Regions from separate parts of the Pseudoalteromonas sp. SG43-4 genome, predicted to be linked through region 2. Evidence: predicted binding sites of a transcription regulator. Region 2 holds the regulator's gene; the other holds the start of a gene.

Region 1 (16,202 bases), on a different contig from region 2:
GAAATATTAGGCTCTGACTTATCACGTGCTCGTTTACGTGTTGCACTTGCTCATTTAGGTATTTCTAAAAAGCAGGCTAAAAATATAGAGCGTGCGTACCGCGAATACCCAAGTGCATAATTACTAAACAATGTACTTTTAAAAGCCGAGCTTAGTAAAATAAGTTCGGCTTTTTTGTTTCAGGCTGTTTAGCTATATGACATCGTATTTTGATATTGTTTAGCCTAAGCATTCATAATTTACTAAATGCTACAATGCGGCATATAAACTCATAGGAGGCAGTATGATTGCACTTGTAAAAAACAAAGCCATTTTTAGCAGTAACACATTTTCGATAAACCTTGTTACTTACCCAACCAATCATAGCGTAATGAACCATATTGACCCTGTGCAGCAAGGGCGCTATTACAAGCTTAATTTTGTATTAGAGAAACCTAAAGCGGGTGGGGTATTTAAATGCTCAAAATGCATTATAAATTTATTTAATCGCGTGTATTTGTTCAGACCCGATAAGTACGAACACAGCGTATCTAAAATCGAGTCTGGAAAGCGTGTACTACTGAGCTTTGCGCTTAATATATAATTTGCACTTTTACTTATTAATAGTCGTAGGCCTGTCCGGTGCATAAAACAGATAGGTCGCAATACGATACAGACGTTTCACTACAGGAATTAATAGTAAAAGCATTCCCGCCCCTGCGCATAGCATCAGCTTTAAGTAAATCAATCGCGTTTGATTTAGAGCGATTGTAGCTTACATTATTGTTGCCCATACCGTCGCCATCACAGCTTTCACCTTCTATTCGGCCTAAAAGTGTTGCGCCACTTTCGTGTGCTTCTTGGTCGCTATAAAATTGCTGTAAATCTCTTTTATTAACGTAGGTGCCAATTTCTTGAGATAAAACACCGTTGTCTATGTCTGTATGATAGGTCATTCCTGAACAACCGGTTATTGTGGCCAGCACTGTTATTGCCGCTATAAAACGTAGCATATTTATTAGTCCTTTAATTTATTATTTAAAGTAGTAAATTACTAACAAAATCAAACGCTGGCAATGTTTGCTAACGGGTAAATTGTTAGCATTTGTAAATGTATTTAGATTTTACTGAGCATAGGGTAAGTAAACAAAAAGAAGTGAAAAACGTTCACTAACCAGTGGCATATAATAGCCCATTCTAAACGCAGCGTTTTATAAAGAATATAGCCGTATCCTAAGCCTGCAATAAATGAAACCAATACATAGTTAATTCCTCCAGCAAAATGTGCTAAAGCAAACACTGCAGCAGTCATTATTGGGGCAAGTAACGCTAGGCGAGTAGATGAGATTATTTGGCTAAGTTTGGTTTGTAATAACCCTCTAAATAAAGCCTCCTCAGCTACACAGGTAAATAAAAGATTAATAGCAATAAAGGCTAACCAAAAGTCGGGCACTTTTGGGTTAAAACTTACAAGTTCAAGTATTAAAGCCACAGTGAGCGAAGCTAAAACCGTAGCAATAATTATAAAAATGGGCTGTTTAACGTTTAATCGACTTACTTTATTAGAGTCTGCTTTTAAAGCTTTTTTATTCGAATAAAAGTAAGCACAAAGAAATAACCCCGCCATAGCTTTATCAAAATTAGCATAAAGGGTAAAAGCAATCGCATCGCTTGTAATACGCTCATCTATAACAATAGGGAGGTTATTAAAACCAGGCACCCAATGAAGTGCTAATGCCAGTGAGAAAGTTATAAAAACAGTACTTAATATAGCGCGTATTATTGCTCGCTTTGCATTTAGCGCGCAGTAGTATAAAACAACGTAAAGCCCAATGCTGAGCAGAGCATATAAATTTACATAACCTTGAAAATACGCACTTAGAACACTTAAAGCCATTAAGTAGTGCCAAAGGGGTTGCCGCATTATTGATATTTTGCAGTACGGAAAAACACATATAATTGATAGCGCTAACAAATAAAAGGTCATTGTTTTTTTATTGCTCTGTTTTATTTAGCCATTAATCTAACAGATTCGACCTCTCAATATTTTTTTTCTGGTAATATAGATAGGTTATAAGCAGTTTAAGCAGTGAACAAACTATGTTAAGTCCTTTTTTTCAGCAGCATGCTGATTATGTTTCTATCTCTCGTGAGCAGGGTTGTCGCTTCGCTAAATGCATTGCTGACGATTACAATCCACTTCATGACAAAGATGCCAAAAAGTTTTGCGCGCCAGGAGACTTACTTTTTTCATTGGTACTAGACCGCTACGGTATTAGTGAACAAATGGAATTTACTTTTGCCGGTATGGTTGATGAAAACACCAAACTTCATTTCCCTGAGGGAGCCGATGAGTTTGATGTAACCAATGGCGAAAAAGTCATTTTAAAGGTAAAGCGCAGCGGTAAAACCAGCCAATGCCCAGCACTAACTAATAGTCTAATAAAAAATTATGTTGAGTTTTCTGGTACTACCTTCCCGCATGTAATTATCCCATTAATGGGCAAGCAAGAGGTAATGATAAACCCTGCTCGTCCGATGATAATTTACGAATCAATGCTTATTAATCTTGATAACCTTGATATAACAGCGCCAATACTTGAATTTGCAGAGCCAAGCTTTGAGTACACTGGTAAGCGCGGAAAAATTACACTACGTTTTAACCTGTTAGAAAACGGCGTTAAAGTGGGCAGTGGTGAAAAGCACATGGTGGTTTCGGGTATTCGCGAATACTGCCAAGCAACAGTTGATGATTTAATTGCGTTTTACAACGAACGTAAAGCAACACTAAAGCCAGCTTAAAGCTACATAAAATTATAAAAGGCGCTAAATACAACGGTTATTTAGCGTCTTTTTTATTATTTTAGCGCTAAAGTGAAAGTGAGCAACCACGATTAAATACTTTTCTGGACTGGTTAATTTACGCAGTACAGTAATATGCGTACAATAGCGCTCTTTGTTATTTTAAAGCTAAGCCTATGTCTGCCACTACGTTCTCATCACTTAATCTCGACCCGTTATTATTAACAGCGATTGAGCAAAATAATTACACTCAACCTACCGCAATTCAGATTAAAACTATTCCGCCTATTTTAGCCGGAAGTGATGTAATGGGCAGCGCGCAAACAGGTACGGGTAAAACCGCCGCCTTTGTTTTACCTCTATTACATAAGCTTTTAAATACCCCTAAAAAGGATGAGCAAGGCCTTGCCCGCGTTGTAATTTTAACGCCAACACGTGAGCTTGCTCAGCAAGTATTTGCAAGCTTTGAAAAGTACGCACAAGGCACTAATATCAATGGCGCTTTAGCCTATGGTGGCGTAAGTATTGGCCCTCAAATAAAAGCACTTAAAACAGCGCAAGTTATAGTGGCAACACCAGGGCGTTTGCTTGATCATATAGTTAAAGGCAGTGTGGTACTTTCAAGCGTAGACTCCTTAGTGTTTGACGAAGCCGACCGCATGCTTGATATGGGCTTTATTGATGAAATTAGACGTATATTGCGACATATCCCGGGCGATCGCCAAACTTTACTATTTTCAGCTACGTTTGATGACAGCGTGTTTGAACTCAGTAAAAAGTTACTTAAAAACCCAGAACTAATTGAAGTTGATAAACGTAACTCAGCCGCGGTTGAAGTAGAGCAAGTTATTTACGCTGTAGATGAAGACCGTAAGCGCGAACTTGTATCGCACATGATTGGCATGAAAAACTGGCGCCAAGTGCTTATTTTTACTCGCACAAAACAAATGGCTGATCAGCTTGCTAAAGAAATGTGTAAAGATGGTTTAAAAACCGAATCAATCCATGGCGATAAATCGCAAGGCGCACGCGACCGTGCATTGCAAAACTTTAAAGAAGGTATTACACGCGTACTTGTTGCAACCGATGTCGCTGCGCGTGGTTTAGATATTTCTACACTTAGATACGTAATTAACTTTGAACTACCTTACATTGCCGAGGATTACGTGCACCGTATTGGCCGTACAGGTCGTGCTGGTGAACAAGGACTTGCTATGTCGCTGGTAAGTCTTGATGAGCAATGGCTGCTAGAAGAAATTGAAGTACTACTCGATACGCGTTTAACGCCGCAGTGGTTAGAAGGTTACGAGCCAGATCCTAATAAAAAGCCAAAAGATAATCGTAAAAATACTAACAAGTCGCGAAAAGATCGCGATAAAAAACGCATCACTGGTAAAAGAGAGCCAAGCAGACGTCGTAAATAATAGCTTTTACGTTGTTTTTTTGCCTATACTGGAGCTATTAAATAGCCGAGGTAAAGTTAATGTTTGAAACTGATAAATGGGCATTCTCTGGTGTTGATGGCCAAATATCTTTGCATAAATGGCAAAAAACAATGGACCTTATCACGGGGCTTTTTTCAGCCCCGTCTGGTTATATAGTTCAGGCAACAAGCAAAGGCTATCGCGTTGTTATTAGAAATAACGAAGGTGGCTCAAGCTTTGAAACCAACCCGATACTTCCCCCTCAAACTCCTCTTTTTTGTCGGCACGTCGCTGAAACTAATAATATTTTATATGTTAATGATGCAAGCAATAACTATGCATGGAACACCCTACCAGAAGTAGTTGAGGATGGCGTTGAATCCTACCTAGGCTTACCTATTCATTGGCCAGAAGGTGAAGTATTTGGCACGCTATGCTTAAAAGACACTAAAATAACTAGCTATACCGATGAATACTTTGAGCTCATAGAGCAACTACGCGATTTAATTGAAGACGACCTAGCGCTTGTTTACAGCTATGAACAAATGCGCGAAATAGCCATGTTAGACTCATTAACAGATATTTATAATCGCCGAGCACTTAACTTACTAGCTCAGCAAAAGCTTAATTTAGCACTGCGTTTGGGCTTCGACGTATGTTGCTTGTTTATAGATATAAACGACTTTAAAAAATTAAACGACACCTTTGGTCATGAAGTAGGTGACAAAGCCTTAATTATTTTGGCTGATACGCTAAAAACGCATTTAAGAGATGCCGATATAGTAGGGCGTTTAGGTGGTGATGAGTTTGTTGCAGTAATGCAATTAAGCGATAAAAGCAAAATTAACTACATTATGGATAAAATATCCTCTGAGTATACAAATGCTTTACTAAAAGAAGGTGTTTGCGATTTATCGCTCAGCATTGGTTATAGTTTTACTAATAAACAAAAGCAGCCCTTTGAAGCGCTATTAAATGATGCAGACCACGCAATGTATAAAAATAAACAAGCGTATAGACTCGCTAAAAAAGCACAATAATAAAAGTAAGTTCGTCATGACTCATGACTCATGCCACAAAAACTTGGCTGGTTTTTTCTGCGATAGGTTTTATTTTTGGTGTTATGTGCTCCTCTATGGGGTTTGCCTTAAAAAGGCTTGAGAGTAATAACCAAAAATAGCTTCAAAAATAGCTTCAATGAATAGCTTAAGCTGCAAATTTTTACTTGTACTTCTTAATTTATTTTTCAAAGTACGGACATAAAAAAGCAAGCCATGAGGCTTGCCAAGAAGGGTGTTAATTAGCTCTTACCTAGCCTTTAAGCTATTAGCTTTTCAGCAAGGTTTAATTCCATAATAGCTTTTAATAAACGGTATAAGTTAATTGATGCATCAATTTCTTCTTTACGGTTTGTTAAGCTTTCAATATTTAAGCCCAGCGGTACATCTAAATGCGCACAGCTTTTAAGTATTAAGTCGAGGTTTTCGCGGCAAATACGTACTGATTCGCTTAATGTATTGTCTGCATCAAGCATGCGCCATTTTGTTGCCTCTGGCACTGAGATACCCAACCATTGCATAAACTCTAAGGTTTTTTCGCCGCCGCACGGGGTAAACGTTAATATAATACGTTGTGGTGTAATACCCTGCGCTTTACATGTACGTGCGTAGCTAGTGATTAGCTCTATAGTCGCTTGTGCATCGTAAACAGCTTGCGATATAAAAAACTGACAACCTTGTGCTGTTTTTTCTATTAATCGTTCGTGCTCATTTCGTTTACTTGAATGGCGTTCAGCAATCGTAACGCCACCTAAAAAGAAATCATCTGATTGCTCAGCCAATGCTTTATAAGCATCTGGCAGGCTTAGCTTTATATCGCCTATCGATGATGGGCTACCTACTAAAACAACATTTTGTAAATCGTAGTCGTTTTTAGTTTCACTTAGCCAATCTTTAAATTCGCCTATGCCACGCTGCGCCACACTTTTATAAGTAATCACATCTTGTGCAGATAAATTACGAAGTAAATGGCTGTATTCACGCGGATCAACGGTTTGTTTAAACGCAAATGGGCGGTCTTGGTTAGTTCGGCTGCTTTCGTCTTGAATGTCGTAAATTATCACGCCGTCGTATTCAATTTCGTGTAAGCGACCTAATAGCTTTTCTGCAATGGTTTTTAATTGCGCTTTATCGGTGCCAATTTTAGGCGGGGTAGTACCAATAAGATAAACACCTTGATTGGTGTCCACTATCTTCTCTTTTAGTGATAAAGCCATAATCCTCATTCCAGCTAAGTTTGTTTTGATGGATTTAATATAGCAGCCATTTAGACGTCTAGATAGATTTATTTAATGAAAGTTTTTCAATTAACATGATGTTTATTCATAGTGCTTGTTCCCATAATTTATAATTGACACAGTTGTTTACATAATAAATTCCCTTGGGGCTCTTATATTTATTGGCTTTGGGGCATAATTAAAGAGTTAAATCTGACAACAAATTTGCTCAATTTAAAAAGGGACAACAATGAAATTTAAATTATTAGCAACCAGCTTAGCGGTATCGCTGGCCTTAACGGGTTGCGCCATGCAACAAAACCAAAGCACGCAAACAACAGCACAACAAGAACAAGTAAATAAAGCTGATGACCGTGTTTTTTCACAAGATTACTTAATTGAAGAGCTAGAAAACGGCTTACGTGTCATGGTTGTTAAAACCGATTACCCTGATGTAGTGTCGCTGCAAATTCCGGTATCGGTTGGATCGCGTAACGAAGTTGAAGAGGGCAAAACAGGCTTTGCTCACTTTTTTGAACACATGATGTTTAAAGGCTCACAAAAATACCCTGAAGATGTGTACTCAGACATATTAAAAAATTCAGGTGTTGATAACCGCGCATATACAACAAACGATTACACAAATTACCATTTAAACTTTTCAAAGCAGCACCTTGATAAAGTACTTGAGCTTGAAGCTGATATTTTTCAAAACTTAACCTACACCGAAGAGCAATTTAGAACAGAAGCGCAAACAGTAAAAGGTGAGTACTTAAAAAACAACGCGAGCCCAATTCGTAAATTATTAAGCGCTGTACGCGAAAAAGCGTTTGATAAGCACACGTATAAACACACCACTATGGGCTTTTTTAAAGACATAGAAGCCATGCCTGATCAAATGGCCTATGGTAAAGAATTTTTTGCTAAGTTTTATAAGCCTGAGTATGTGTCACTTGTCATCGTGGGCGATGTAGACCCACAAGCAACAATGGCAATGGTTAAAAAGCATTGGGGCAGCTGGAAAAAGGGTAACTATGTTGCTGACATTAAAGCTGAACCTGTTCAACAAGCACCAAAATATTTACACCAGCAAGATGAAGCGCTACCAGGGCATTGGTTACTCGTATCGTACAAAGGCGCTGCGTGGGAGCCTGCTAAAAAAGACAGAGCGGCGCTTGATTTAATCTCACAGCTTTATTTTTCTAGTAATTCAGATTTATATCAAGAGCTAGTGGTCGACAAACAAATTGCCAGCCAAATGTTTACCTATAACCCAGAGACTAAAGATCCGGGTTTATTACACGTATTTGTTAAAGTAGAAAACGCAGGCGATTTAGCCACTGCGCGCGATGCCATTAATCGAACTTATGCAAAAGCACGCACTGAGCTTGTTGATGAGCAAAAGCTAAGTGATTTAAAATCGAATCTTAAATACAGCTTTATTAATGGCTTAGATTCGTCGCAAGCGATTGCATCAACCCTTGCCAGCTACATGCATTTTGAGCGCGATCCTGAGGTTATAAACCAGCTGTATAAATCGGCAGATAACATCACCAGCGCAGATATTAAAGCCGTTGCTAATAAATACTTTACTGATAACGCACGTACCACATTAACAATGTCGGCACTTGATAAAGCCCCAGGTTTTGAGCAAGAAGTTAATTTAAATGCGCTTACTGCAAAGCTTGAACAAGCACCTGCGGCACCTGCATTTAAAGTACTTGATAAAACCAATAGCTCGCCGTTAATCGATGTTAACTTTTTATTCAATACCGGCGCGGCTGCCGACCCTCAAGGCAAAAAAGGTGTTGCAGCGCTCACTGCGGCAATGCTTGCACAAGGTGGCTCAGAGGCGACAAGCTATAAAGATATTCAAAAAGCACTTTATCCGCTTGCAGGTAGCTTTGGTTATCAAATAGATAAAGAAATGCTGTCGTTCCAAGGGCGTATTCATAAAGACAATGCAGCGCAGTGGTATTCACTTGTGAGCGATCAATTATTAAACCCAGGCTTTAGAGACGATGACTTTAAACGCCTTAAAAAAGAAATGATCGATGGTATTAAATCAGGCTTAAAAGCATCTAACGATGAAGAGCTAGGCAAAGAAGTGCTATACAGTGCACTTTACAACAATCACCCTTACGAAAGTTACAACTACGGTGATATTTCGGATTTAGAAGCGTTGACGCTAGATGATGTTAAAGCGTTTTATAACAGCGAGCTTACGCAATCTAAACTCACGGTTGGCTTAATTGGGGCTGTGCCTGCAAACTTTAAAGCTAAAATGATGAGCGATTTTGCAACACTACCAAAAGGTGAGCAAAGCCGTTTAAGTATTCCTGATGCGCCAGTGCTTAAAGGTCATCATGCAACTATTGTAGAAAAATCGGCACAATCGACTGCTGTATCGTTTGGTTTTCCTATTGATACAATAAGAAGTAGCGAAGACTGGACAGCCCTTTGGCTTGTGCGTTCGTACTTTGGTGAGCACCGTAGTTCTAACAGCTTTTTATATGAGCGCATTCGTGAAACTCGCGGCATGAACTATGGCGATTACGCATACATTGAATACTTTCCACGTGGTATGTTTCAAACCAAGCCAGATGCAAACCTAGGGCGCTCAGAGCAAATATTTCAAGTGTGGTTACGCCCACTTCGCTCTAATAACGATGCGCACTTTGCAACACGTACCGCCTTGTTTGAGCTAGATAAGCTAATTAAAAATGGTATGAGCGAAGGTGATTTTGAAGCTACGCGTAACTTTTTAATTAACTTTGTGCCGCAAATGGTTGCAAGTCAAAATCGCCAATTAGGTTACGCGCTTGATAGCGAATTTTACAACACTGATAACTTTGTAAGTTACGTAACTAATAAACTTAAAACGCTAACGCTTGCTGATGTTAATCGCGTTATTAAAGAAAACTTACAAACAGACAATGTTCACTATGTATTTATTACTGGTGACGGCGCTGATATGCAAAAACGTTTAGCATCGCAGCAAACATCACCAATGATTTATAACACTAATAAACCTGCTGAATTAGTGGCTGAAGATAAAGTGATTGCTGATTATAAATTAGCAATTCCTGCAAAAAATATTGAAGTGATGAAAGTCGATAAAGTATTTCAATAATTTAAGTGTTTTTTAAGCGTTAAAATAATGCCTCGGTGCTATAAGCATCGAGGCATTTTTATTATTTAATAATGAAACTTAATAAACAGTTATACCTAATAACCAGAACAAATAACTAAGGGATTAACACCTTAGTGGTTAAATCCGTTAGACTTGGGAAAAGGCTATTTTATATCAACTTAAGGCAGTGCAGTATTATGCGTCATGCAATTTGGCAACAGCTTCGCGACGAAGCTAACGATGTAGTAAAACGTGAACCATTATTAGCAAGTCATGTTTATTCATGTGTTTTAAATCATGATTGTTTAGGTTCGGCATTGAGCTTTATTGTTGCTAATAAGTTGGCTGATGCGGTGGTATCTGCATTCACTATCCGAGAGCTGTTTGACCAAGCATTTGTAAAATGTGACCGTATGCTATCTTTTGTTGCTGAGGATATTAAAGCGGTAAAAGACCGCGACCCTGCATCAGAAACCTATCTTACGGTTATATTAAATCTAAAAGGTTTTCATGCTATTCAGGCGCACCGTTTGGCTAATTGCTTGTGGCAACAAAACCGCAAAGAGCTAGCGCGCTTTATTCAAAGCCGTAACTCTGAAGTGTTTGGGGTCGATATTCACCCAGCATGTAAAGTGGGTAAAGGCATTATGTTTGACCACGCAACCGGTATTGTTATTGGTGAAACAGCGGTAATTGAAGATAACGTATCAATTTTGCAATCTGTAACGCTTGGCGGTACGGGCAATGAGCAGGGCGATCGTCATCCCAAAATTAGAGCAGGCGTATTAATTGGCGCCGGCGCTAAAGTACTTGGTAATATTGAAGTAGGTGAGGGCGCACGAATTGGTGCGGGCTCAGTTGTACTTAGCAATGTTCCACCACACACAACCGCTGTTGGCGTACCCGCTAAAATTATTGGTCGACCGGATTGTGAGTGTCCGGCGCAAAGTATGAACCAAAATTTTTTAGCAAATCCTGAGCCTGAAAACGAATCGCACACGAGTGCAATGTTATAAGTAATTAAAAATAATAAAACTTAAAAGGAGTTAACATGAACAAGAATAGTTTATTGGCTCTAGGGATTGGGTTTATTGCGGGTGTAGGTTTAACTTGGAGCTACTTTAATGCAGCTTCAAGTTATCCGGAATCTGTTAAGTCGCAGCCAAGTTATGAAAAACAGAAAAAGCTTCATACTGAACAACAAAGTAATGAGGTATTGAGTAATACAGGTTCAGCACCTGAGCAAGTCGCTAGTATAGAGCCCGCTGAAGTCTCGCCTACAACCAATTCAGAAACCCAAATGCTTGATGAACTACCTTTAGAAGAGCAAGTAACTCAGCTTAAGCAGCAACTCGCCGAACAGAAAGCGGCGCTCAAAAGTGTTTTAAAGAAAATGAGGGGCCCTTCAGATTTTGAGCAGATTTTACGTGATAAATTTGAAAATCAAACGCGCGATGAAGAATGGGCTTATCGTACTGAAATGGCATTACAAGATTTTTTATTAACAGCTGATTTATCAATTATTCCTGACGTTGTTAGTGCAAAATGTAAAAAAACAGTATGTGAATTTGAACTTGCCGCCCCCATTGATAACGACACATTTGGTAATGCTCAATGGCGAGAGCTAAACGATAAGTTGATGGAACAAGAGTTTTGGCAACAATTTAAAAGCACTACCTCCACATCGAGCGATAGCGAACTTAAAATGTTGATAAGTACAGAGCTTTAAATAATTTGTGATTCTATAGAGCCATCGACTAACTCTGTAACTAAAACATCGCCTGTTTTAATTTGCCCCACAGATTTAACTACTTTTCCTTGCTGTGTTTTAGTGATGCTATAACCGCGCGCTAAAACATTAAGCGGACTTACTGAATCTAACCTGCTTGCTTGCAGTGCTAAGCTATTATTCGCTTGTTGTAACTGATGCTGTATAGCTTGGTTTAGCCTAGCTTGTAATTGCGAGAGTTGATGGCTTGCTGAAGCGAGTTTTTTATCAGGTGATTGGCGCATCAAACGCGGCGTTAAGTTATTGAGTGTGCGTTCTTGTTGGTATAAACGATTACGCATAGCTTGTTGCAGCGCAATGCTTAGCTCATCCAAACGTTGTGATTTTTGACTAAGCTGATTACGCGGATGACACAAATTAAGGCGGTGTTGTAACTGCGTTGCTAATGCGCGTTTATCTGCAATACCGTGCTTAAACGCGTTAGATAAACGATTAACTAATTGTGTTACTTTGTTGTGTAACTCTTGCGTATTTGGGCTTACAAGCTCAGCTGCGGCTGATGGAGTGGCTGCACGAACATCAGCAACGTAATCGCTAATGGTTGTATCTATTTCATGGCCTACTGCACTTACTATCGGTAATTCACTTTCAAAAATAGCTCGTGCGAGCTGTTCGTGATTAAAACACCATAAATCTTCAAGTGATCCGCCGCCTCGTCCTAAAATAAGTACGTCAACTTCATCACGAGCATTAGCTAATTCAATTTGATTAATTAAATGTAGGTGTGCTTCTTTGCCTTGTACCATAGCAGGGTAAATGATTACCTCTAGCTGCGGCGCACGGCGTTTAAGTACCGTTAAAATATCTTTTATAGCAGCGCCGGTTGCAGAGGTAATAACACCAATACGATTAATGTTTTGCGGAAGTGGTTTTTTATACGCAGAGCTAAATAATCCTTCGGCGGCCAAACGCATTTTAAGTGCATCGAATTCTTGTTTTAGCTGACCTTCGCCGGCCGGTTCCATATGCTCAAGAATAAGCTGGTAGTCACCGCGAGGTTCATAAAGTGATACACGCGCTTTTACTGTAACTTGCGCGCCATTTGCAGGGCGATAGCTTTGGTTGCGATTATTCCCACGCCACATAGCGGCTTTAATTTGTGCTTTATCGTCTTTTAACGAAAAGTACCAATGTCCAGATGCAGGGGTAATAAAGTTAGAAATTTCGCCCGTGAGCACTAAAGATGCAAAACCTTGCTCAAGGATTGTGCGAATTTCTCTATTAAGGCGTGAAACGGTGTAAACCGCCTGCGAAGGCTTCGAAAACATAAAAAACAACCTAAAACTATTTATAAAGCAAGGGTCTATTGACCTTTGTAGATTAAAATTTGTTCAAACTAGGGGCGATTTAATCGCGGCGCGAGGTTTGTAACCTAGTGGGCTAAGTAAAAACCGAGTAACAAAGAGTTAATCGCCCCTAGGCTGAACCCTTTGGGCAGCGCTTGTTTGGAATTGATGCTACGTTATCGCCTATTTATGGGGAATAACCAAACTGCATAGGCTCTGCCTTGCCTAAATACCTAACAAACTGCTGCAAATTTAACCTTGAAAGGCTAATAGACCCTATATTATCATAAATATTTGCGAAATATTATTTACTCATGCCAACAACGCTGTTAAAATTTGGCCGCAATTCCTTATCTTAGATCCACATGTGAGAAGTTGCCAAAATGCTTAGAATCGCTAAAGAAGCTCTTACCTTTGATGACGTACTTTTAGTACCTGGTCATTCTACTGTTTTGCCACACACGGCAAATATTTCAACTCGCTTAACGCGTGGTATCAAACTTAACTTGCCGCTTATTTCAGCATCTATGGATACTGTTACAGAAGCTCGTTTAGCTATTGCCCTTGCGCAAGAAGGTGGTCTTGGTTTTATTCATAAAAACATGACTATTGAAGAACAAGCGAAAAACGTACGTAAAGTTAAAACCTACGAAGCAGGTATTGTTTCATACCCTGTAACGGTTACTGCCGATTTAACAATTGCAGATGCAATTGAGCTTTCGCACGAAAAAGGTTTTTCAGGTTTTCCGGTTACCGACAGCAATAATGTGCTTGTAGGCATTGTTACTAGTCGTGATATGCGTTTTGAAACTAAGCTTGAACAGCCTGTTTCTACCGTTATGACCAAAAAAGAAAAGCTTGTTACCGTTAAAGAGGGCGCAGCACGCGAAGAAATTTTAGGCTTAATGCACGAACACCGCATTGAAAAAATCCTTGTTGTTGATGATGAATTTAAACTCAAAGGCATGATCACAGTAAAAGATTACCAAAAAGCCCAAGACAAACCTGACGCATGTAAAGATGACCAAGGTCGTTTACGTGTAGGTGCTGCTGTAAGTGTTGGCGCAGGTACTGATGAGCGTATTGCTGCATTAGTAGAAGCGGGTATTGATGTTTTACTTATCGATACATCGCATGGTCACTCTCAAGGCGTTATTGACCGTGTTACTAAAACTCGCAAAGAGTACCCAGACTTACAAATTATTGCAGGTAACATTGCAACGGCTGAAGGTGCGATTGCACTAGCTGATGCCGGAGCGGATGCAGTTAAAGTAGGTATCGGCCCTGGTTCTATCTGTACTACACGTATTGTTACCGGTTGTGGCGTTCCACAAATTACCGCTATTTCAGATGCTGTTGAAGGCTTAAAAGGTCGCGACATTCCTGTTATTGCTGATGGTGGCATTCGTTTTTCTGGTGATATTGTCAAAGCACTTGTTGCTGGTGCATCGTGTGTAATGGTGGGTTCTCTTCTTGCTGGTACAGAAGAAGCACCAGGTGAAGTTGAGTTATACCAAGGCCGTTATTACAAATCTTACCGTGGTATGGGCTCATTGGGCGCGATGGATCAAAAAGAAGGTTCATCAGATCGTTACTTCCAAAAATCAAACGAAGCAGACAAGTTAGTACCTGAAGGTATTGAAGGTCGCGTAGCTTACAAAGGTCCTATTGCAACGATTATTCATCAGCAAGTAGGTGGCTTACGTAGTGCTATGGGCTTAACGGGTTGTGCAACAATTGAAGAGCTAAATACAAAACCACAATTTGTACGTGTTACTTCAGCAGGTATGGGTGAGTCGCATGTTCATGATGTGCAAATCACTAAAGAAGCACCAAATTACCGCTTAGGTTAAGCAGCGTAATTAATTTAATATACTGGGCTTGCTTTGCAAGCCCTCTTTTTAGTCGTTTACATTAACAAACGGCATTTAGCATCAGACTTTACGAGATACTCCATGAGCAAAGATATTCACGATTCACGAATTCTCATTTTAGACTTTGGTTCACAATACACTCAATTAATCGCCCGTCGTGTGCGTGAAATTGGTGTTTACTGTGAACTTTGGGCATGGGATGTGACTGAAGAGCAAATCCGCGAGTTCAACCCACAAGGTATTATTCTTTCTGGTGGTCCAGAATCAACAACACTTGAAAACAGCCCGCGCGCTCCTGAGTATGTATTTAATGCAGGCGTGCCTGTGCTAGGTATTTGCTACGGTATGCAAACAATGGCAGCTCAACTTGGTGGAAGTGTACACAGCTCTGATAAAAAAGAGTTTGGCTACGCACAAGTTGAAAAAGTAGGCAGCTGTGCATTATTTGATGCAATTGAAGACCATATTACTGATGGCGGCAACGGCATACTTGACGTATGGATGAGTCATGGCGATAAAGTAATGGACATTCCAGCTGATTTTACAACAACAGCTAAAACATCTACTTGTCCACATGCTGCAATGTCTAACGAAGAAAAGCGTTTTTACGGCGTACAATTTCACCCAGAAGTAACGCATACTCATCAAGGGTTACGTTTGCTTGAGCGTTTCGCTATTGATATTTGTGGCTGTGAAAAATTATGGACTCCTGCAAAAATCATCGATGATGCTATTGAGCGTATTAAAGAAACTGTAGGTGATGACGAAGTCATTTTAGGTCTATCTGGTGGTGTTGATTCATCAGTTGTGGCTATGCTTATTCACCGTGCAATTGGCGCAAAGCTAACATGTGTATTTGTTGATAATGGTTTACTTCGTTTAAACGAAGGTCAGCAAGTTATGGACATGTTTGGTAATAAATTTGGCTTAAACATTGTTAAAGTTGAAGCTGAAGAGCAGTTTTTAAATGATTTAGCTGGTAAGTCAGACCCAGAAGATAAACGTAAAGCCATTGGTCACACGTTTATTAATGTATTTGATGAGCAAGCCAAAAAGCTTAAAAATGCGAAATGGTTAGCACAAGGTACAATTTATCCTGACGTTATTGAATCTGCGGCATCTGCCACAGGTAAAGCGCATGTTATTAAATCTCACCACAATGTGGGCGGATTACCAGATGACATGAAAATGGGCCTTGTTGAGCCATTGCGTGAATTATTCAAAGATGAAGTACGTAAAATTGGTCTAGAGCTTGGTTTACCGTACGACATGCTTTACCGTCATCCTTTCCCTGGACCAGGTTTAGGTGTACGTGTACTTGGCGAAATCAAAAAAGAGTACTGTGATTTATTACGCCGCGCAGATGCGATTTTCATCGAAGAGCTACACAAAGCTGAGCTTTACCATAAAGTAAGCCAAGCGTTTACTGTATTCTTACCAGTTAAATCGGTAGGGGTTATGGGCGATGCACGTAAGTACGATTGGGTTGTATCACTTCGTTGTGTGGAAACAATCGACTTTATGACAGCACGCTGGTCACATTTACCATATGAGTTTTTAGGTGTGGTTTCAAACCGTATCATTAACGAAATTGATGGTATTTCTCGTGTTGTTTACGATATTTCAGGTAAACCACCTGC
Region 2 (16,202 bases):
AACAATTGGTTCAGTGCTTGATGTAATTCGAGGGATTGCAGATCAAACAAATTTACTTGCACTTAATGCGGCAATAGAAGCGGCCCGTGCTGGTGAGTATGGTCGTGGTTTTGCTGTTGTTGCAGATGAGGTTCGTTCATTAGCAAAGCGTACTCAAGAGTCTACAAGTGAGATTGAAGGTATTATAAGTACCTTACAGCAGCGTACTCAAGAAGTGGTGAGTATTATGCACAAATGTCGCTCTCAAGGTGATGAAAGTGCCTCGCAAGCAATTAAAGCAGGTGAGCTATTAGGCGCAATTACTGAAGATGTACAAACAATAATGGAAATGAGCTCTCAAATAGCGGTTGCTATTGATGAGCAAAGCCAAGTGGCATCAGAGGTTAATAAAAATGTAGTAAGAATTCGCGATATTGCACAAGACGCAACTGAACATGCCGCTAACAATGCGCAAACAAGTGAAGAGGTCTCTGAGCAGGCTCGCGTTCTGTTCACTGCAATTGATAAATTTAAGGTTTAATAACGCTTAATAGAACGGGCCTATAAAGTTTAAGGAACAAATTTTATAGGCACGCTATCTTTACTTTTTTCGTGTTCAGTTACCCGCGCTAAATATTCACTCCACAATATATCTTGTTGCTGTTGTAGTTTTTCAAAGTAGCGCCAGCTAAATAGTCCGCTGTTATGGCCATCGTCAAAATCTAAACGAAGTGCGTAATGCCCAACAGGTACAATACTTTTTATTCCTACAGCTTGCTTATTAAGTACTAGCTTCATTGGGCCAGAGCCATGGCCCTGCACTTCAGCTGAAGGGGAGTGTACACGTAAAAACTCACAGCCAAATACAGCTTTACTGTCATCATCAAAGTAAACATCTAGATTTTTACTTACACTGTGGTAATGCACTTTTGTTACGTGTTTCATTTAATATATCCCATTAAAAAAGCCCCCAATCTGGAGGCTTTTAGTATAACGTTTATATTCGTTTTATAGAATAAAGCGGCTTAAGTCTTCATCTTCAACAAGTGCACCTAAGTGTTTTTCAACGTAAGCGGCGTCGATTACTAATGACGAGCCTGCTTTTTCAGAAGCATCGTATGAAATTTCTTCCATCAATCTTTCCATTACAGTGTGTAGACGACGAGCACCGATGTTTTCGGTTTTCTCGTTAACTTGCCAAGCTGCTTTGGCAATACGCTCAATTGCATCGTCGCTAAACTCAATCGATACCTGCTCAGTTTTAAGCAGCTCTCGTTGTTGCTCGGTAAGCGATGCATGAGGCTCTGTAAGGATGCGTTTAAAGTCATCTGCAGTAAGTGCTTCAAGTTCTACTCGAATCGGTAAGCGGCCCTGTAGCTCTGGGATCATATCTGATGGCTTTGCCATCTGAAACGCACCAGAGGCAATAAACAGCATATGGTCTGTTTTAACCATTCCGTGCTTAGTATTTACAGTTGAACCTTCAATTAGCGGTAGTAAGTCGCGCTGAACACCTTCTCGGCTCACATCTGGACCTGAAGAATCGCCGCGCTTACAAATTTTGTCTATTTCATCAATAAACACAATACCGTTTTGCTCTACTGCAAAAATAGCTTGCTCTTTTAGCTCTTCAGGATTTACTAATTTAGCGGCTTCTTCTTCCGTTAATAGTTTGAAGGCTTCTTTGATTTTTAGTTTACGCTTAGTGCGCTTATCGCCGCCCATGTTTTGAAACATGCTTTGTAGCTGGTTGGTCATATCTTCCATACCAGGAGGCGCCATAATTTCTACGTTTGGTTGTGCTTGTGCTAAATCGATTTCAATTTCTTTATCATCTAGCTGACCTTCACGTAGCTTTTTACGGAACGTTTGGCGAGTTGATGAGTTATCATCACGCTGCGTTTCGCCGTATTGATCTTTCGCTGGTGGTAAAAGGGCATCTAAAATGCGCTCTTCTGCTGCTTCTTCGGCGCGATGTTTAAATTTCTTAGTCTGCTGTTCGCGAGTCATTTTAATTGATACATCGACTAAATCGCGGATGATAGTCTCAACTTCTTTACCAACATAGCCAACTTCAGTGAACTTAGTCGCTTCTACTTTAATAAAGGGTGCGTTAGCAAGTTTTGCTAATCGGCGGGCAATTTCTGTTTTACCTACACCGGTTGGACCAATCATTAAAATGTTTTTTGGTGTTACTTCGCTGCGTAAATCTTCTTTGAGTTGCATGCGGCGCCAGCGGTTACGAAGTGCGATAGCCACTGCTTTTTTTGCTTTAGCCTGACCTATAATGTGCTGATCTAGCTCGTGAACAATTTCTCTTGGGGTCATATCAGACATGATAGTTCCTATTATAATTCTTCGATTGTTTGGAAGTTATTAGTAAATACGCAGATGTTGCCTGCAATAGTTAAGCTTTTCTCTACTATTTCACGAGCGCTTAAATCTGTATTTTCTAAAAGGGCGGTTGCAGCTGATTGTGCAAAGTTACCACCACTGCCAATTGCAATTAGGTCGTTTTCAGGTTGAACCACATCGCCATTACCGGTAATAATTAAAGAGGCTGTTTCGTCTGCAACAGCGAGCAGAGCTTCGAGTTTTCGAAGTGCACGGTCGCTGCGCCAATCTTTAGCCATTTCTACTGCGGCTTTAGTCAGGTTTCCTTGGTGCATTTCTAATTTGCTTTCAAAGCGTTCGAAAAGAGTGAAGGCATCAGCAGTACCGCCGGCAAAACCAGCGATTACTTTGCCATTATAAAGACGTCGAACTTTACGGGCGTTGCCCTTCATTACGGTATTACCAAGAGACACTTGGCCATCGCCGCCAATTACAACCTTGTCGCCACGGCGTACACTTACGATAGTAGTCATGTTATTCCTCATCATCGAGCTGCAGAGGCAACTCGTAAAAAACGATTATGAAGAGGTTATATGGGTGAATGGTTTATTTTCAAGTCCAGCCCCAAATTCCGCAGCCGACTATTTTTACACGTTTAAGTTTGTTTTTATCACTTTCGGCTTGGCGTTTGGTTTTATATGGGCCTAAGCGCACTTTATACCAAGTACCATTGCTGCCTTCAGCCTGTTTTATTTCAGAAATGAGGCCTGCAAATGCTATTTTAGCTTTTAGCGATTCCGCTTGTGCGTGGGTTTTAAACGAACCACACTGCATAACGTAAGGACCTTTTTGCTCAAGTTCTTTCACTTCAACTTGAATCTCGTGGTTTCTAATTTCTTTAATAAACTCTGGTGTGCGTGGAATAACCACTTCTACTTTTGCGGGCGCAGTGGGGTTTGCTTGTTTTTCGACAAGTTTTGGATCTGCATTACTTTTTATAAACCATAATGTATAAGCAAAACCACCGACGAGTAAGATGGCTATGACAGCTAAAAGAATAGGAAATGGTTTTTTAGCGGGTGCGTTTTTTTTACTGTTTCTGCCTGCAGGCTTTTTGTTAATGTAATCGTGCTGTGCCATGGTGTTATTTTGGCCTTAACCTAAATCATGTCTATAGGGTCTACGTCTAAGCTCCAGCGTACTTTTTGTGCAAGTTTACTTGAACTTAAATAATCAACCATTTGCGCAAGGTACTGATGTAATATGCGGCGATCTTGCGCTTGAATATGTAATTGAAAACGATACATACCTGCGACTTTTTCAAGTGGAGCAGGGATCGGACCGAGCAATTGTATACCAGATACCCCATTCACAGGAACCAAATCCGTCAAAAAATCGACGACTAGCTTAATGCTGTGTCCTTGTGCACGGACAATAGCCATATTTGTAATGGGTGGTAAGTCTGCATCATCGCGTTCACTCAGTGCAAAGCGAGCAAAGTCTTGGTAACCATTATTAACTAAGTCTTGTAAAAGTGGGTGTTCTGGAAAGTGTGTTTGTAATAATACTTGGCCAGGTTCCCCTGAACGCCCAGCTCGCCCCGCGACCTGAGTAACTAACTGTGCTAAATGCTCTGTCGCCCTAAAGTCGCATGAGTATAAACCGCTATCTACGTCTAAAATTATAACAAGGCTTACATCTGCAAAGTGATGGCCTTTGGCAAGCATTTGTGTGCCAACTAAAATGCGTGCACCGCCTAGGTTTATTTCATCTAGTGCTTTTTCAAGGCTGCCTTTACGGCGAGTTGAATCGCGGTCTATGCGAGTAACGGGTGTATCTGGAAACTCGGTCGATAAAAACTCTTCAATTTGCTCTGTACCTTTGCCATTTGGAAATATTTGCGTACTTCCACAATCAGGACATTGGTGAGGAACAGGGTATTGATCGCCACAGTGATGACAAATCATTTGCCCAATCGCTTTATGAAATGTGGCGCTGGTACTGCAGCGTTTACATTCACTTAGCCAGCCACATTCATGGCAAATAAGAGTGGGTGAAAAACCTCGGCGATTTAAAAAAACCATAACCTGTTTACCGCGATTTAAGTGTTGGCGCATAGTTGCAAGGCTTGCATGTGCAATACCTGCTTGGTCGGGTTGGCCTTTCATATCGAGTAACTTAAATTGGTTATCTGTCGCAGTTTGCGCGCGCTCGGTTAAACTTAGTAGCTGATATTTGTTATTAATTGCTTTGTGAAGTGTTTCAAGTGCGGGTGTAGCACTGCCTAATATAAGTGGTATTTTATGCTGAAAAGCTCTGTATGCGGCCAAATCACGAGCATGGTAACGAAGGGTATCTTGTTGCTTAAATGATGAATCGTGCTCTTCATCGACAACTATCATACCGAGTTTTAAAAATGGCAGAAAAATACTCGAACGTGTGCCTATAACTATTGCACAACTGCCTTTTTCGCAAAAACGCCATGTTTGCAATCGCTCGTTGTCGGTAAGGGCTGAATGCCAAAGCATAATGGGTGTATCAGGAAAGCGGCGACGAAAACGGTTTACAGTTTGTGGCGTTAAGCCTATTTCTGGCACTAATACTAATGCTTGCTCACCACGTTTGAGTACTTCTTCTAGGCACTGTAAATACACTTCTGTTTTACCACTGCCAGTTACGCCTTCTAATAAAAAGCTGCTAAATCCACTACTTTGATTTATTGCCGTACAGGCAACCGCTTGTTCTTTATTAAGTACTGGTTTATTACCGACAGTTGGAGCAACACTTTGCCATTGGTTATCGTGCTCAATAGTTTGTGTTATGAGTTCTTTATCTATTAGGCTATCGATTGTTTTTTTACTAAAGCCAAGAGCTTTTAATTCGGTTAACGATGATTTCCCCGATTGCGATAACTGCTTTAATAAATTGAGCTGTGTTTTAGCTTTTAATGACGGTACTTTTGCACCTTTTTCTGTCAGGGCAACCATATTAATACTGGTTTTATCTGGCGATTCACCTTGGCGAAGTACACTCGGTAGCGCTATGTGAATAGTTTCGCCTAAGGGGTAGCAATAATAGCGGGCAGTAAAGCTAAGGAGTTCTAAATGTTGGGCACTTAAAATAGGGATGTCGTCTATTACCTCTATAATATTCTTAATTTTATCTAAAGGGACGTCGGTACTGTTTTTAATACCCAGAACAACAGCTACTTTTTTTTGATTACCAAAAGGTACTAAAACCCGCATGCCCGGTAGTATGGGTGTTGATAAGCCACTGAGCTGCTCTTCTATTTTATAATCAAAGGTGCGTGGAAGCGGGACTTTAATAGCAACTTCAACAAAACTCATAACAACTCAACCCGTAAAATTAATGCTGTAATGTACTAAAAATACCGCTAAAAACCTACTAGCAATAGTACTTGAGAAAGAGATTGTTCACTTTTTTAGCGAAAAGATAAATAAATACTTGTGCAGGGGAAGGTTGTTGGATAAAATCCGCCACCAACAAATTTGTTTTAACGACGTATGGTGCCAGACTTCGGGTTTGGAGAGCGATGCGGCCTTAACTAGAGGTTCCTATGAAAGAAGGTATTCACCCTAAGTACGAAGTAATTTCTGCAACATGTTCATGCGGAAACAAATTCGAAACTAGCTCAACTCTTTGTAAAGACATTCACTTAGACGTATGTTCTGCGTGTCACCCGTTTTACACTGGTAAGCAAAAGATTTTAGACACTGGCGGCCGTGTTGATCGCTTCAACAAGCGCTTCGGTGCACTTAGCAGCAAGAAGTAATTATTGCTGTTTAGTTAAAAAAAGCACCTTAGGGTGCTTTTTTTGTGTCTAAAATTTACCACTTCTTATCTTATTTAGCTTGCTCGAGCTACATCACACCTTGCATAACTATTTCCTATTCTTATTCTGAGTATGCATAAACCTTTGCAGACAAATTGATAGATATTCTCTATATTTTAAATAGTACAAATTTTAACTAGGTTGATAAAAGTAGCTAACGTGGGCTTATCTGTTTTTAAAGTAGTGTAGTAGGCTGTTATTTTAAGTTTATGATGATGCGTTAAACATACATTTTTTTAATATTTTAATAGACATAAACGCACCTCAAAACTTACTTTTTTGGTGAATTTTTATTTATCAAATGTTTATATAATCCTGCAAAGTTACTGAAAAACCTCTTAAAATTAAAGGATATAGCATATAACAGGATAGACCTGATATTGCTTGGAATTTAAAAATAATAAGGGTATCGTACCCCAAGACTCCACCTCTCACTTTAACTTAAATTGCAGGATACCATCGCGTTATGTCTGACTTTCGTGAACAAGCACTACATTATCACTCACATCCCGTACCTGGTAAAATTAGCATTGAGCTAACAAAACCAGCTGAAACAGTTCAAGACTTAGCCCTAGCTTATAGCCCAGGTGTCGCTGAGCCTGTACGTGAAATTGCCGCAGATCCTGCAAATGCATATAAATATACCGGTAAGGGTAACATGGTTGCGGTTATCACTAATGGTACTGCAATTTTGGGCTTGGGTAATTTAGGTCCTTTAGCGTCTAAACCAGTAATGGAAGGCAAGGCGTTATTGTTTAAACGTTTTGCAGGGCTTGATTCTATTGATATTGAAGTAAAGCACAAAACAACAGAAGACTTTATTAACACGGTTGCCAATATTGCTGACACATTCGGTGGTATTAACCTTGAAGATATTAAAGCACCAGAGTGTTTTGAAATTGAAAAAGCATTAATAGAGCGTTGTAGCATTCCTGTTTTTCATGACGACCAACACGGCACCGCCATTGTTACGGCTGCCGGCATGTTAAATGCACTAGAAGTACAAGGTAAATCAATTGAAGATGCAATAATTGTATGTTTAGGTGCAGGCGCTGCTGCAGTTGCGTGTATGGAACTGTTAATTAAGTGTGGTGCACTGCGTGAACACATTTATATGCTTGACCGCAAAGGTGTTATTCATACTCGTCGCGATGATTTAAATGAATATAAACAGCTTTTTGCTAACAATACCGATAAACGCACATTGCAAGATGTAATTGCAGATGCTGATGTGTTTGTTGGTGTTTCGGGTCCTAACTTGTTAGCTGCCGAAGATTTAAAACTAATGGCAGAAAAGCCGGTCGTGTTTGCATGTTCAAACCCAGATCCAGAGATCGATCCTGCACTTGCACACGGCGCACGCAATGATTTAATTATGGCAACAGGGCGCTCTGATTACCCTAACCAAGTAAATAATGTTTTATGTTTTCCGTTTATTTTCCGTGGTGCACTTGATGTACGTGCAAGCGCGATTAACGATGAAATGAAAATTGCTGCAGTTGAGGCTATTCGTAGTATTGCCAAAGAGCCTGTACCTGCAGAAGTTTTAAAAGCCGCAGGCGTAGATAAGCTAGAGTTTGGTGCGCAGTATATTATTCCAAAACCAATGGATCCGCGTTTACTACCGCGTATAGCTAAAGCTGTAGCACTTGCTGCGGTAGAGTCGGGTGTTGCGCAAATTGACTTGCCTGAAAACTATATGGCGTAATATATAACGCTTAAACAAAAAAACCTCAGCAATGCTGAGGTTTTTTGATTAAAAAGGTAATGATTTATTCTTCGTTTAAAATAGGCACTTCTAAACCCATTTCTTGCATTATCTTTTTAACTTCTTCTGGTACTTTTTCTGCGTTGTCTTTACGTAGGTCATCGTCATTTGGTAAAGGTTGACCAGTAAATGCATGCAAAAACGCCTCACATAGCAATTCACTATTTGTTGCATGGCGAAGGTTGTTGATTTGACGACGCGTACGCTCATCCGTTAAAACTTTTAATACATTTAGTGGGATCGAAACGGTGATCTTTTTAACTTGCTCTGATTTTTTCCCGTGTTCTGCGTATGGGTGAATATACTCACCATTCCATTTAGCCATAAGATGTATCGTTGCCTCAGATTATTAATTTCTCACACGGTATAAAAAGCGTGTAAATATGCGTGAAATTCTATCGATTTAAAAAAGATAGTCAAATAATAGATACCGATCTATCTTAATAAGCCTATTTGGGATGTAAAAATAAGCTCACTTTTGTGAGCTAAAATGTGATACTAGCAAACGCCTTACCTAACTTTAGCCATCTAGAGCTTTAAAATCCTTTGACTTATTAAAACGGATAACTTACTCTTTTAGACGTCTAAACATCCAAATTAATCAGGTGACGAATATGAGCGAAAAAAACAAAGCGACCATTGCTGTACGTAACGGCGTTGATGCTGATAAACATCATGGTGCAGTGGTGCCGCCAATTTATTTATCAACGACTTATTCGTTTGCCGACTTTGATACTAAGCGTGAGTATGATTATGGCCGCAGTGGTAACCCTAATCGTGATATTTTAGCAGAGACGCTTGCTAAGCTTGAAGGTGGCGCTCGTGGCATAATTACGGCCACTGGTATGGCTGCCGTGCATTTAGCTACTCAGCTACTTAACAGTGACGACACGTTAGTAATTCCACATGATTGTTATGGTGGAAGCTATCGTTTATTTACATCGTTACAAAAACGCGGACTATTGAAGCTTGAAGTATTAGATTTAACAAAAGAAGAAAGCCTTCAACAAATTTTAGCAATTAAACCTAAGCTTATTTGGATAGAGACTCCAAGTAACCCAGTACTTCGTTTAACCGATATTAAAGCGGTTACCGATGTTGCTAAGCAATGCGGTGCATTGGTTGCCGCAGATAACACGTTTTTGTCTCCTGCCTTACAAAACCCTATTAAGTTTGGTGTAGATATTGTGGTGCATTCAACTACTAAATATATTAACGGGCACTCAGATGTAGTGGGCGGCGCTGTTATTGCTGCAACACAAGAGCTTGGTGATGAGCTTGCTTGGTGGGCAAATAATATTGGTATTACGGGCGCCCCTTTTGATAGTTATTTAACGCTTCGTGGTCTACGTACTTTAAATGTGCGCTTAAGGCAGCACCAAGAAAATGCGCTAGCAATAGCTGAGTACCTTGAAAGTTCCAATTTTGTAAGCCAAGTTTACTATCCTGGACTTGAGTCGCATCCTCAACATGAACTTGCTAAAGCACAACAACTTGGCTTTGGTGGCATGGTTAGTTTTGATATTAAAGGCGATATAAACGACGCGGCAGCATTTTTAACTAGCCTTAAAACGTTTAGTTTAGCTGAGTCACTAGGTGGCGTAGAGAGCTTAATTTGTCACCCTGCAACTATGACGCACGCAGGTATGGAGGCAAAGGCACGTTTAGAAGCGGGTGTGGGCGATACGCTTATTCGTATTTCGGTTGGTATTGAAGATATACACGATTTAATAGCTGACTTTGAACGAGTATTTGAACTTGTAAAACCAGGGCAAAATAAAAATGTTGGCCGTGTAGGCAAAGGTGCTGGCACTTCTGGTGGAAACGTTAAATTAAGTGCAGCCCGTCCAGCGCTTTGGTAATTAATACCAATCCGCAATAATACCTAATCAATTTGAGGGATTAAACCGCACGATAACATCGTTAAAAATTCCTAATATAGAACAACTAAATAACGAAATTTTTGCCTTGTTATCGATACGGTTTTCTTACCTCAAAATAGACAACTTAATTAAGCGAATTGGTATAAATATGGTCAATTGTGTACATAAATTTGGTGGTTCAAGCTTAAGCTCTAGTGAGCGCTATCAAAGCGTAGCTAAAATAATTATTGGGCATACTCAGCCGGGCGACTGTGTTGTGGTGTCTGCTGCAGGTAAAACTACAGATACACTTGTGTCGTTGTGGCAAAGTTATCAGCTGCAAGACACGCAAGCTGTCGCTGATATTTTACTGCAGTTAAATAACCATCAAAGCGATTTAATTGAGCAGTTATTACAAGCTGATTTAAAGCGCTGCGCACTTAGAACACTAAATACCGAGCTTAGTAATATTGCAGAACTTGCTCAAGCTGAGCAGCTAAAAGAGGCTGCGTTACTTGCGCACGGGGAACTGTGGTCAGCACGTTTACTCGCTACTTATTTACAGCAGCTAAATATTGAGGCGTGTGCTCAAGATGCCCGTAGTCTTTTTACCTTAAACGATGGTGAATTAATGCATGCGCAAAATGCGCAGCAATGTCGACAGTCAATTTTACCTAATAAGATAAATGTTGTTACTGGGTTTATTGCCGCCGATACGAAAGGTGAGACCGTAACACTTGGACGCAACGGTAGCGATTATAGTGCAACACTACTTGCAAATTACTGTGATGCTAAGCAGGTATGTATTTGGACCGATACACAGGGTGTGTTTAGCACTGATCCTCGAAAGGTAAAAAAGGCGATTAAGTACGGCAAAATTTGTCGCGGACAAGCTAATTTATTAGCTCGTTTGGGTAACCCTGTATTACATGCAAAAACACTATCGCCACTTAAAAACAGCGATATTAAGCTAGCTGTTCGTAGTAGTTTTGATGTGCAAGCAAGCCCAACAGATATAGTAAAAGAAGGTTCAGCAAAGAAAAAGCGTTTTATAACCACGCTGCAAAATGTTGATTTGTTAATGGTTGAAGGATTAAGTGAAGGTGAGGTCGCAAGCGTTAGTCAGCTTATTCAGCATAGCCTTCATCATTTTAACCATAATGGTGAAGTGTATTTAGTAGTACCGGCTGCACAAACATATCAAGTTATTAATTACTTTGCTGGTAGAGCTAATATTAGTGAGTCAAATTTAAATGGCTGTGCAATTGTTGCCCCTGAGCAAGACGTTAGCGTATTAAAACTGCAAGCTTTAGAAGTATTAGCTGAGCAGACTATAAAACCGCGTTTTGTGCATCAAGATAATGGTTATGCTTTATTACTAACAGACCAATTTATAGATAGCGATATACAAAGCGCCTTACACGATAAGCTAATCAATAAAGGCCAAGAAATAGCCGTTATAGTTGCGGGCCTTGGCAATGTAGGCGATGCTTTTATTGAGCAGTTATCGGCACAATTTGAGCGTTTATCAGACGACTTTAGTATTAAATTGGTAGCGCTGGTTCGCTCTAAACATATGTTATTTAATGCAAGTGGCATAAATATATCGCAATGGAAAACTCAATGGCAGCATGAGGCGAATAGCTATGAAGCTGCGGATTTACTTAATGCGATAAGCGAGCTTGACTACGAACATAAAGTTTTAATTGATATTACTGCAAGTGAGCAGTTTAGCTTTTTATATACAGATTTTGTAGACCGAGATTGTCATTTAATTAGTGCTAACAAATATGCAGGTACAGCACCTACTTCTTGGTATAAAGCACTTCGTAGTAACCTTGGCGAACGTAATTTACATTGGCGATATAATACAAGTGTAGGTGCAGGCTTGCCTATCAATTTTGCTTTGGCTGATTTGCAAAATAGTGGTGATAAAATTACGCGTATTGAAGGCGTGTTCTCGGGTACACTTTCGTGGTTATGTAGTAAGTATGATGGTACCACTGCTTTTTCTGAGTTGGTATTAGAAGCTCAGAAAATGGGGTTCACAGAGCCTGACCCTCGCGAGGATTTATCTGGACGAGATATGCAGCGTAAGTTACTTATTTTAGCCCGAGAGTTAGGTATAGAGCTTGAGCTTGATGATATTAGCTTATCGGCATTAATGCCCGGCGATCTTGCGCTAGGAAGCTGGGAAGACTTTCTAAACAATAAAGCCCAGCTAGATGCGTTCATTGAAGAGCATACTGATACAGCAAAAGCTAATAACTCAGTACTGAGATACACAGGCCTATTAGATATAACAAAAACTGAAGTTATCGCTAAAGTAGGAATTACGTATGTGACCAATGGAGATGTGTTAGCAAACCTTACACCTGGCGATAATATTTTTGTAATTAATAGCAAATGGTATAGTGATAACGCGCTTGTGATTCAGGGGCCTGGGGCTGGGAAAGAAGTAACCGCTGCGGGTGTACACTCTGACTTATATTGGCTTGTTCAAAACTTAAAATAAGCCATTATTTAAATTAAAACGGCAGCTTAAATAAGCTGCCGTTTTTTGTATTACAGAGATATTATTAAAATAGCTCTTCTTCGGTTTTTGTGTCTTCTTCAAATATATCGTTTGGCTGAGATAGCACATACTTTGTCGGTGCAGTGCCTTTTTCGAAGTATTCAAAGCGGCTGGTGTAGTCATTTTTGTGGCTTAGCAAACCAGTGGCTAAATCAATACGAATCGAAACAAGCCCCTCAGGTGGCTCAATTGGCGCTTCAGGTGTTCCCTCAAGTGCGGCTTTCATAAATTCAATCCATGCAGGCTGCGCTGTTTTAGCCCCCGATTCAGCACCAGATATTTGGCTGCTATCTAAGTTGTTATTGTACGTAGAACGGCCAAGAGCGTTACCTGGGTTATCAAAGCCCACCCACACAGAAGTCATTACTTTACTGTTAAAGCCACTAAACCAGGTGTCTACAGAATCGTTTGTTGTGCCTGTTTTACCCGAAAGATCACGACGTTCTAAAGCTTGTGCGCGCCAACCTGTACCACTCCAACCCGTTTTATGGGCCCAACTACCGCCGCCCCAAATACCACTGTGCATTGCATCAGCAATTAAAAATGCATTCTGCTTAGAAATAATTCTCGGTGCACATTTTTTTGTTGGCTCCACTTCATCACTACTATTATGAAGTGAGAATTCATTATGTGTTGGTAAAGACTCTTCGTCACAGGCAAGGGCAGGGTTTGCTTTAAACAATACATTACCGTAAGCATCTTGAATTTCTGAAATAAAGTAAGGTTCAATTAAGTGGCCACCATTGGCAAATGCACTCATGCCACGAGCAAGTTCAAGTGGAGTAATGGAAGCACTACCCAGTGCTAGTGATTCACTGCGATTAATGTCTGAATCTTTAAAGCCAAACTTTAATAAATGATCAGCTGTACGTTGTAATCCAACGCCGCGTAGTAAGCGCACCGAAATAACGTTTTTAGATTGTGCTAAAGCACGGCGAATTCTTATCGGACCATTATATACAGCAGGACTGTTTTTGGGACGCCATGCTACGCCTTGGCTTTTATCCCATTGGTTTATAGGAGCATCGTTTAATATAGACGCAAGCGTGTAACCTTTTTCAAGTGCTGCTGAATATATAAAAGGTTTTATATTAGAACCTACTTGACGCTTTGCTTGTACCGCTCGGTTATATTGACTTTGTTCAAAGCTGTAACCACCTACAATAGCTTTAATTCTGCCATCTTGTGGGTCGAGTGACACAATAGCACTTGATGCTTCTGGTATTTGGCTTAGTAAGTAGCTGTCATCTTCATTTTTACGCACCCATATTTGCATTCCTGGCGTTAAAATATCTGTAGCTGCTTTTGGAGCAAAACTTTGGCGGTAACGAGTAATATATTTACGCGCCCATTTTAAGTTATCCCAAGTAAGAGTTGTGCGCTCGCCACTTTTAAGTAATACCGACGCTGTTTTATCATTAACACTAAGCACGGCTGCTGCTTTCAAAGTACCCAACTCATTTACGCTTTGTAATTTACTGAGTATTTGTTGCTCAGTTAAAGCAGGTTGTGTTTCAGGGTCCCATAAAGCATCTGTTGGTCCTCTAAAACCATGGCGCATATCGTAATTATGTAAGTTATTTACAAGTGCGTTTTGCGCTGCTTTTTGAACTTTAGACTCTACCGAGGTGAAAATTTTAAAACCTGAGTTGTAAGCTTTATCTATTCCATAACGCGAGACCATTTCAGCGCGCACCATTTCAGAAATATACGGGGCGTATAAATTTATTTCAGCACCATGAAAATAAGCGGTGATAGGTTGGCTCGTTGCTTCGTTATATTCTTCTTGAGTAATATAATTTTCAGTTAATAAACGCCCTAAAACAACATTTCGGCGTGCTTTTGCACGCGTTGGGTTACGAATTGGGTTTAAAGCTGAAGGGGCCTTCGGTAAACCTGCAATCATCGCCATTTGTGCAAGTGTTAAATCTTTTAACTCCTTACCGTAATAAACTTGTGCTGCAGCACCAATACCAAAAGCGCGATTACCTAATTCTATTTTATTAAGGTAAAGCTCTAAAATTTCGTCTTTTGTTAATACACCTTCAATATGTAGCGCTATAAATATTTCTTTAACTTTACGAATATATGCTTTTTCGCGAGTTAAAAAGAAATTACGAGCAAGCTGCATAGTAATAGTACTTGCGCCTTGTTTTTTCTCGCCGGTAGATATAAGAACAATAGCCGAACGCACAATACCTATAGGATCTATGCCTATATGATCGTAAAATCGATTATCTTCTGTCGCTAAAAATGCATTAATGAGTGTTTGAGGAATTTCATCAATAGTCACTGGAATACGACGCTTTTCACCAAATTGATTGATTAAAAGCCCATCTTTTGTGAATACTTGCATAGGAGTTTGTAATTGCACGTCTTTTAAAACTTGCACACTGGGGATATCAGGTTTAACGTAGTAATAAAGACTGACCAAAGTGATCAGACCAATTAACACACAAATGATAAAAAATTGTAAAGTTCGTTTTAATAAAATCACTTATATTTCCCTAAATGGACTCCCAATTGCGAGTTTTGACTGCTAGTATATATTGATTAAAAAATGAATAATATTTTTTCAGATAAAAATTATAACTTGTTTATTATTAAAACAAAGGCCAAGTTGAAACATGCTAAGTCAACTATTTCAAAAACCGTCCCCGATGATGGTAGGAATTGATATTGGATCGCACTCTATCAAAGCGGTGCTTTTACGTGAAATTGAAACTGGATTTCGACTAGAAGCACTTGCAATTGAGCCGATGCCAAAAGGTGCGATGAGTGAGCGCACAATCCAAGATATTGAAGCGATTGGTAACGTTATTACAAAATTAAGAAAAAAATTACCGAAGTCGTTAAAATCTGCTGCAGTGGCTGTTTCTGGCCAAACAGTTATTACAAAAGTGATCTTCATGGATGTATCGTTAACAGATGCTGAACTTGAATCGCAAATTGAAATTGAAGCTGATAGTTTAATCCCTTACCCACTTGATGAAGTGAGCCTCGATTTTGAGAAGCTTTCGACGAATGAGGCCGATCCTAGCAAAATGAATGTTTTGCTTTCGGCTGCTCGTACTGAGAGTGTTGAAGCACGGGTGGGCGCTTTAGAAGCCGCAAATTTAGAGGCCAAAATAGTAGATGTAGAAAGCTACGCATTGAGCCGTGCTATGGACGTTTACTATCAACAATTACCTAGCGATGCATTTAATAAGTGTGTGGCTGTGGTCGATATTGGCGCAGTTTTAATGCTTGTGAGTGTTGTGCAAGCTGGGGAAACCATTTATACCCGTGACCAAGTTTTTGGTGGCGATCAATATACAAATAGTATTGTTGCTTATTATAATAAAGGCTTTGATGAAGCCGAAATAGGCAAAACATCAGGTGATTTACCGCCAAACTATACCTTTGAAGTATTAGCCCCTTTTCAAACTTCGTTACTTCAACAAGTTCGCAGAGCTGTGCAAATGTTTTTAACAACCAGTGGTAAAGAGCAAATAGATTATATTGTATTAACGGGCGGTACATCGATGATAAAAGGTATCGACCGATTGCTTATTGAAGAACTCGGTATCCACTCAGTTGTTGCAGAGCCTTTTGTAAATATGGAAATTTCCCCAAAGGTAGACCGTAATATAATGCAGCGTCACAAAACGCAGTTTGCAATTGCAACAGGGTTGGCATTAAGGAGTTTTTCAACATGCCACATATAAATCTACTGCCTTGGCGTGAATCACAACGCGAAGAATCGAAAAAGAAATTTGTAACTATACTTGTTGGTGTCGTTATACTTTGTTTTGCAAGTATGTATTTATTAAGCTCTTTTTATAGTGCCTT

The links. Region 2 encodes MetJ, which represses methionine synthesis genes. Its sites were predicted from a motif close to TAGACGTCTAGACGTCTA; they were not measured.
Positions count from the first base shown of each region.
Region 1: the regulator MetJ is predicted to act here: its motif matches at 6,524-6,541, upstream of H5160_RS10620 (methylenetetrahydrofolate reductase).

Region 1 covers NZ_JACJFB010000009.1:45,059-61,260, forward strand. Annotated here, with positions in the region: gene gltX (glutamate--tRNA ligase) at 1-120, shown strand, start outside; gene H5160_RS10590 (2OG-Fe(II) oxygenase) at 284-583, shown strand; gene H5160_RS10595 (hypothetical protein) at 600-992, opposite strand; gene H5160_RS10600 (CPBP family intramembrane glutamic endopeptidase) at 1,097-1,876, opposite strand; gene H5160_RS10605 (DUF3581 domain-containing protein) at 2,080-2,781, shown strand; gene H5160_RS10610 (DEAD/DEAH box helicase) at 2,958-4,205, shown strand; gene H5160_RS10615 (sensor domain-containing diguanylate cyclase) at 4,265-5,245, shown strand; gene H5160_RS10620 (methylenetetrahydrofolate reductase) at 5,524-6,480, opposite strand; gene H5160_RS10625 (pitrilysin family protein) at 6,731-9,613, shown strand; gene cysE (serine O-acetyltransferase) at 9,811-10,629, shown strand; gene H5160_RS10635 (hypothetical protein) at 10,665-11,342, shown strand; gene xseA (exodeoxyribonuclease VII large subunit) at 11,339-12,670, opposite strand; gene guaB (IMP dehydrogenase) at 13,072-14,541, shown strand; gene guaA (glutamine-hydrolyzing GMP synthase) at 14,644-16,202, shown strand, end outside.
Region 2 covers NZ_JACJFB010000002.1:65,476-81,677, forward strand. Annotated here, with positions in the region: gene H5160_RS02330 (methyl-accepting chemotaxis protein) at 1-520, shown strand, start outside; gene H5160_RS02335 (gamma-butyrobetaine hydroxylase-like domain-containing protein) at 550-924, opposite strand; gene hslU (HslU--HslV peptidase ATPase subunit) at 988-2,316, opposite strand; gene hslV (ATP-dependent protease subunit HslV) at 2,328-2,846, opposite strand; gene H5160_RS02350 (SPOR domain-containing protein) at 2,926-3,453, opposite strand; gene priA (primosomal protein N') at 3,474-5,660, opposite strand; gene rpmE (50S ribosomal protein L31) at 5,891-6,106, shown strand; gene H5160_RS02365 (malic enzyme-like NAD(P)-binding protein) at 6,633-7,874, shown strand; gene metJ (met regulon transcriptional regulator MetJ) at 7,939-8,259, opposite strand; gene metB (cystathionine gamma-synthase) at 8,549-9,796, shown strand; gene metL (bifunctional aspartate kinase/homoserine dehydrogenase II) at 9,966-12,311, shown strand; gene H5160_RS02385 (penicillin-binding protein 1A) at 12,376-14,868, opposite strand; gene H5160_RS02390 (pilus assembly protein PilM) at 14,999-16,078, shown strand; gene H5160_RS02395 (PilN domain-containing protein) at 16,066-16,202, shown strand, end outside.